2 regions of the Bradyrhizobium sp. SZCCHNR1017 genome follow, and region 1 is predicted to be linked to the other one. Evidence: riboswitches for the same ligand, from Rfam matches in the RefSeq annotation. Region 1 holds a riboswitch; the other holds the start of a gene.
What was found. Region 1 has a riboswitch for cobalamin ahead of QW863_RS25925 (TonB-dependent receptor plug domain-containing protein). Riboswitches for the same ligand answer to the same signal wherever they lie in the genome.
Positions count from the first base shown of each region.

Region 2: it holds a riboswitch for cobalamin, as region 1 does, so the genes downstream of both, QW863_RS34210 (HupE/UreJ family protein) here and QW863_RS25925 (TonB-dependent receptor plug domain-containing protein) in region 1, are expected to answer to the same signal.

Region 1 covers NZ_JAUHIR010000012.1:53,393-56,795, forward strand. The annotation lists gene QW863_RS25920 (DUF2336 domain-containing protein) at 185-1,297, shown strand; cobalamin riboswitch at 1,569-1,787, shown strand; gene QW863_RS25925 (TonB-dependent receptor plug domain-containing protein) at 1,883-3,403, shown strand, end outside.
Region 2 covers NZ_JAUHIR010000025.1:36,503-39,905, reverse strand. The annotation lists gene cobO (cob(I)yrinic acid a,c-diamide adenosyltransferase) at 1-468, opposite strand, end outside; gene cobU (bifunctional adenosylcobinamide kinase/adenosylcobinamide-phosphate guanylyltransferase) at 485-1,021, opposite strand; cobalamin riboswitch at 1,056-1,249, shown strand; gene QW863_RS34210 (HupE/UreJ family protein) at 1,368-2,000, shown strand; gene QW863_RS34205 (DUF1636 domain-containing protein) at 2,004-2,399, shown strand; gene cobW (cobalamin biosynthesis protein CobW) at 2,420-3,403, shown strand, end outside.

The DNA of each region.
Region 1 (3,403 bases):
GCCCGTCATCCCCGCTATATGTATCGCCTTAATTTTCCGTATCCGTGTTTCTCCGGAGTACTACGCCTTCGGCCCCTAACGCATTGTTATCGCCCGTGCCGAAAACTGCTCAGGCCGAAAGCCTTGCAGCGGATCACAATCGCGTTGCTGTCGCTCCGGCAATCCGGGACAAACGAGCGCGATCGTGTCACAGCCAGAACAGCTTCCGCCTTCAGAAGACTCCATCATCACCGAACTCGAAGAGGCCGTCCGCAGCGGCACCTCGGCGAAGCGCGTCAACACGCTGCGCCAAGTCACCAACCTGTTCCTGCATGACGGCGAACGCCTCAGCGAGGACCAGATCAAGGTATTCGACAACGTGCTGTGCATGCTGGTCTCGCGGGTCGAGACCCGCGCGCGGGCCGAGCTCAGCAAGCATCTCGCGCCGGTCGACTACGCGCCCGTCGAATTGATCCAGCAGCTCGCCCGCGACGACGAAATCTCGGTGGCCGAGAACGTGCTGATGCACTCGAGCCGGCTCACCGAGCATACGCTGGTGGAGGTCGCGGCGACCAAGGGCCAGGATCACCTGATGGCGATCTCCAGCCGTCCGCATCTGACCGAGGCGGTGACCGACATCATCGTCGACCGCGGCGAGCGCCGGGTGATCCGCAAGCTCGCCAACAACCAGACCGCGCGCTTCTCCGAGTCCGGCTATTCCGGGATGATGGCGCATGCCGAGGACGACGACGAATTGTCCGAGATCATCGGGCTGCGCGTCGACCTGCCCACCAAGCACCTGCGCGACCTCCTGCGCCGCGCGACCGAAGCCGTGCGCGCCAGGCTGATGGCCTCGGCGCCGCCGGCGTTGCAACAGGAGATCAAGAAGATCCTCAAGGCGATCGCCGACGTTGCGCGCAGCGACGGCGGCCTGGTCGGGCGCGACTTCACGCTGGCCGAAGAGGCCGTCAAGCGCATGAAGGGGCTGAACGAGCTCAACGATGCCGCCATCGCCTTCTTCGCCGAGACCCGCCGCTTCGGCGAGGTTTCCGCCGCACTCGGCCTGCTCAACAACGTCCCGACCGAGATGATGGCCAAGGTGCTCGAAGGCCCGCGCACCGACATCGTGCTGATCCCCTGCCGTGCCGCCGGGCTGGCCTGGTCGGTGGTGGCGAAAATCCTGACCCACCGGCCGATCAAGCACGCCATCGACAGCGACACGCTCAAGCTCGCGGAACGCGACTACGGCCGCCTGTCGCTCGACACCGCCCAGCGCACGCTGCGATTCTGGATGGTGCACAACAAGGTCGAGAAGTGAGCGGGTGCTCACAAGACGCAATCCTCATCAGCAACGACTCGCACTCCGCTGTCGTCCCTGCGAACGCAGGGACCCATACCGCGTGATGTGAATTGGCGGAAAATGTCTTGATCGTCGTCCTTCGCCACACGACCGCCGGTGGCTATAGGTCACTGCGTTCGCAGGGACGACGGCTATGGCTGTCGCAGGCGGCCGGGCATCACCAAGCCGACCGGCCAGCGTTATCGCCAGGAGATCGCCGGGCGCCGGATTGACTTTGGTGCGCCCGCACTCCTACGGTGATCGCGACGGTGCCCCTCGACCGGGGCTCAAAAGGGAATGCGGTGCCGGATGCGTCTCGCAAGGGACGTGACTGAAGGCCGCAGCTGCCCCCGCAACTGTAAGCGGCGAATCTCGCGTCAAAGGCCACTGGGAAATCTCGGTCCCGGGAAGGCGACGTGGAGGTGACGACCCGCGAGCCAGGAGACCTGCCGTCAGCCGTGGTCACACGCGAGGATGCCGGTCGGGGCGTTATTGGCATCGTTTTCAGGCAGGCCTGCAAAGGGCTGCATGAGACCTCGTTCGCGGTGACGTGCCACTGACGTCATGCCGAGGTTCCTCGTGTCCCCCGTTCCCTATGCCAGGCGCAGTCGCGCCCTTCTGTCGTCGTTCTGCGTCCTCTCGTCATTCGCCCTGCTCGGCCCCTCGCCCACAGCAGCGCAGCAATCCGCCTCCCCCGACCTTCTGCCCCCGGTTGAGGTCGACCCGCCGCGCGAGCCGATCGCTCAAAAACCAGCCATCCCCCGCAGAACCGGCAACGCCCCGCATCAGCAGGTGCCGGCGGCAAAGCCGGCCGCGCCAGCCGGAACCCCCGTCGCCGTCAGCCCGACCGGCGTCGTCACGCCAGTGGCCCACGTCGCGAATGCGATCACCGTGGTGACCGACAAGGACATCGCCGCGCAGCAGGCCCGCACCGTGCCGGACATCCTGAGCACGATCCCCGGATTGAACGTGGTGCAGGCCGGCGGCCCGGGCGGCCAGACCAACGTCTTCATGCGCGGCACCAACGCCAATCACACCAAGCTCTTCATCGACGGCATCGACGTCGGCGATGTCACCAACGGCAATGGCGCGTTCGATTTCGCGCATCTGCTCGCCGCCGACATCCAGCAGTTCGAGGTGCTGCGCGGGCCGCAGAGCGGGCTCTACGGCTCGGATGCGATCGGCGGGGTGATCTCGGTGATCACGCGCAAGGGCGAGGGCCCGGCGCGCGCGACCGCCTCGGTCGAGAGCGGCTCGTTCAAGACCTTCAACCAGTCAGCCGGCGTCAGCGGCTCACAAAACAATGTCAACTACGCGATCAATGTCGCGCATCTGCACGCCGGCGACGTTCCGGTGACCCCGTGGCAGCTGCTGCCTGCGGGGCAGAAGGCCATCGGCAATGCCTACGACAACGTCACCGCCTCGGCCAAGCTGGGCGTCGACCTCAACGAGGCCTGGACGCTGAACTCGGTGGTTCGATACACCGACGCGACGCTGCTGTTCACCGGCGACAGCGGCTTTCCGAGCTTTCCCGACGCGGCCCAGAGCAACCACGCCGTCCACCAGCTTGCGACACGCCAGGAAGCCGTGTGGTCGCTGCTCGGCGGCCGCATCCGGAACTACTTCGGCGTCAACTATGTGAACGACCGGTCGTCCGACCTGACGGCTGGCAATCCGGTGGCAGCGGTCGCGACCGGCGAGCGCATCAAGTATGACTGGCACGCGGTGACCGAGCTCGCGCCGCATAACAATCTCGTCGTCGGCGCGGAGCAGCAGACCGAGCGGCTGAAGACCGCCGACCTCTCGGCCGAGAATGGCAACAAGGCCGGCTTCGTCGAGCTGCAGACCGAGTTCGTGAAGCGCTGGTTCGTGGTGGCGAGCCTGCGCAACGACGTCAACGACCAGTTCGGCGGCCATGGCACCTACCGGATCGCGCCGGCGGTGATCCTGCCGGTGACCGAGACCAAGCTGAAGGCGAGCTACGGCACCGGCTTCAAGGCACCGACCCTGAGCCAGTTGCACCAGGATTTTCCGGCGTTCAACTTCTTCGCCAATCCCAACCTCCGGCCGGAGCAGAGCACCGGC
Region 2 (3,403 bases), on a different contig from region 1:
GCGCCCTGCGAGCGTGGCGACGACGTCTGCGATATCAAGGTGATCGTAGCGCAGCGCGATGTTGAGCTCATCGAGGACGAGCAGCCGGATCGACGGATCCGCCATCAGCTCCTTAGCCTTCGCCCAGGCGCGCTCGGCCGCGGCGACGTCGCGCGCACGATCCTGCGTCTCCCACGTAAAGCCTTCCCCGAGCGTGTGCCACGACACCTGATCGCCGAACTTCTCGATCGCCTTGCGCTCGCCGGTTTCCCACGCGCCTTTGCCGAACTGCACGACGCCGATGCGAAAGCCGCGGCCGAGTGCGCGCAGCATCAGGCCCCACGCCGCCGTCGATTTTCCCTTGCCCTTGCCGGTGTGAACGATCAGCAGGCCCTTCTCCACGGTTTTGGAGGCGACCTCGGCATCCTGCACCGCCTTGCGGTTCTCCATCTTCGCCTTGTGGCGTGAATCGTCGGCGCTTCCGGTCATCGGCATTGTCTCCTCGTCACTTCAACGTCAGCGGCAGTCCCGCCGCCATCAGGATCACGCGATCCGCTAAGGCCGCGATGTCCTGGTTCAGTCGCCCCTGGGCGTCGCGAAAGGCGCGCGCGAGCGCGTTGTCCGGCACGATGCCCAGTCCGACTTCGTTGGACACCGCCACGATCGGGCCATGCGCGTTCCTGAGCGCGTCGATCAGCTCGGCTGATCTTGCCGCCACGTTCATGTCGGCGAGCATCACGTTGCTGAGCCAGAGCGTCAGGCAATCGATCAGCATCGGTACGCCCGATTCTCCACTTGACCGGACGAGGCCCGCGAGATCATGCGCCGTCTCCAGCGTCTGCCATCCCTCGGCGCGGCGCGCCTTGTGCTGGGCGATCCGGTCGGTCATTTCGGCGTCGAAGGCCTGCGCGGTCGCAACATAGGTCCAAGGCGGCGGAAGGGCGGTGACGAGGGCCTCGGCATGGCGGCTCTTGCCCGAGCGCGCACCGCCGAGCACCAGCGTCAGGCGCGGCAGGGCGGGATGCGGCGGGGCGGGGACCATGGGGACGATTCCGATTGACGGGCTTTGGTGCGACCCGTATCTAACAGATGACGGTTCTCCGAAAGGAGAGATTTAGGGAACACGGTGCGGGTTCTTGACCCAAGGCCGTGGCTGCCCCCGCAACTGTAATCGGCGAGTGTGAGGCCAAGACACCACTGGGAAACCGGGAAGGTGGCTTCATGCGGTGACCCGAGAGCCAGGAGACCTGCCGTCGACATTGCTGTTGGCCGACCCGTCGCGCGGGGAGTCGCGATGCTGGTTCTGATCCCGCCGGGATGGGCGGGGTGCCGTCGGATGCAGCGCATCGTCCGGTCCTCTGGGGAGCCGGCAAGCGACGGAGACGGCCATGAAGTTGACCCGTACCACGACCTTTGCAGCCGCGAGCCTGATGCTGCTCGCCACCGATCCCGCCTTCGCGCATCACATGATGGGTGGCAAACTGCCGCAGACGTTTGCGCAGGGGATGCTGTCCGGCCTCGGCCATCCTGTCATCGGAATCGACCATCTGGCGGCGATCGTGGGCGCGGGCATCGTTGCAGCGCTTCTGGGCCGCGGCTTCGCGCCGGTGCTCGCCTTCACCACCGCGATGATCGCGGGCGTCGGCCTTCATGTGGCCAAGGCCAACATCCCGGCTGCCGAGCTGCTGGTCGGCCTGACCACCGTCGTGGTTGGGCTGGTGGTGGTGATGCGTGGCCGTTTCGGTGTGCTGCCCGTCGCCGGCCTGTTCGCCGTGACCGGCCTCGTCCATGGATATGCGCTGGGCGAATCGATCGTCGGGGCCGAGAACACCCCGCTCGGGGCCTATCTCGTCGGTCTGCTCGTGATCCAGACCATCATCGCCGCCGGCGCGTTCCTCGGCACCAGGCTGCTGTCGGCGAAGGCCAAGACGGCTGCGCCGCTGGCGCTGCGGCTCGCGGGCGCTGCCATCGTGCTGGTGGGTGGGGTCGCCGCGGCGACCGCGGCTGGCGTGATCGGCTGATTGATGACCGCATCGGAGACTGGTGAGACGACGCTGTTCGTCTGCGTCACCTGCCGTTCGCAGGGGACGGAACCTACGCCGCCTGATCAGCCGCGGGCCGGAGCCCGTTTGCTCGCCGCGATCGAGACGTTGCCGACCGCGCAGCGCGCCGGTGTCACCGTTGTCGGTGTCGAGTGTCTGTCGAACTGCAATCGTGCGTGCACGGTTGCGGTGACGGCGCCGGGCAAATGGACCTATGTGCTCGGCGCCCTCGATCCGGATCTGCATGCGCGGGATGTGCTGACATTTGCGCAACTGCATCAGCGCCATGACGCCGGCCTGCCGGCCTGGCGCGAGCGTCCCGAATACATTCGCAAGAACACCGTCGCGCGCGTGCCTGCGCTGTCAGCGCCACGCTGAAAACGAGAGATCGTATCGCCATGACGAAGTCGTTCGCCAAGACGCCTTGCACCATCGTCACCGGTTTCCTCGGCGCCGGCAAGACCACGCTGGTGCGCAACCTGATCGAGACCGCGAACGGTCGCCGGCTCGCCATCATCGTCAACGAGTTCGGCGATGTCGGCATCGACGGCGACATCCTGAAGGGGTGCGGCGTGCCGGATTGTCCGGAGGATCGCATCGTCGAGCTGTCGAACGGCTGCCTGTGCTGCACCGTTGCCGATGATTTCGTCCCCGCGCTCAGGAGCCTGCTGGATCAGAAGGAGCCGCCTGAGCATATCGTGATCGAGACCTCGGGGCTGGCGCTGCCGAAGCCGCTGGTGCAGGCCTTCAACTGGCCCGAGATCGCGACGCGCGTCACCGTCGACGGCGTCGTTGCGGTCGTCGATGGTCCGGCGGTGGTCGCGGGACGCTTCGCCGATGATCCCGAAGCGCTCGCCGCGCAGCGCGCCACCGATGCGTCGCTCGATCACGACAATCCGCTGGAGGAGGTCTACGAGGACCAGCTGTTGTGCGCCGATCTCGTCGTGATGAACAAGAGCGACCTGATGAGCGAGGAGCAGCGCAAGGATGTCGCCGCCGAGATCGCGGCCAAGGTGCAGCGTGCCGTCAAGGTGATCGCGACGGAGCACGGCAGGCTGTCGGCTTCGGTGCTGCTCGGACTCGGTGCCGCCGCGGAGGACGATCTCGCGGCCCGGCCGTCGCATCACGACAACGAGGCCGAGCACGATCACGACGATTTCGAGAGTTTCGTGCTCGACGTTCCGGCGCAGGCTTCGCCCGATGCGCTCGTCGACCGCATCGCGGCCGCCGTCGACGCACATGATGTGTTGCGGGTGAAAGGGTTCGTGGAAGTCGCCGGCAAGCCGCTGCGCCTCCTGGTGCAGGCCGTCGGCAGCCGCATCCAGCATCAGTTCGAGCGCCCGTGGCGCTCGGGCGAATCGCGGCAGGGGCGGCTGGTGATC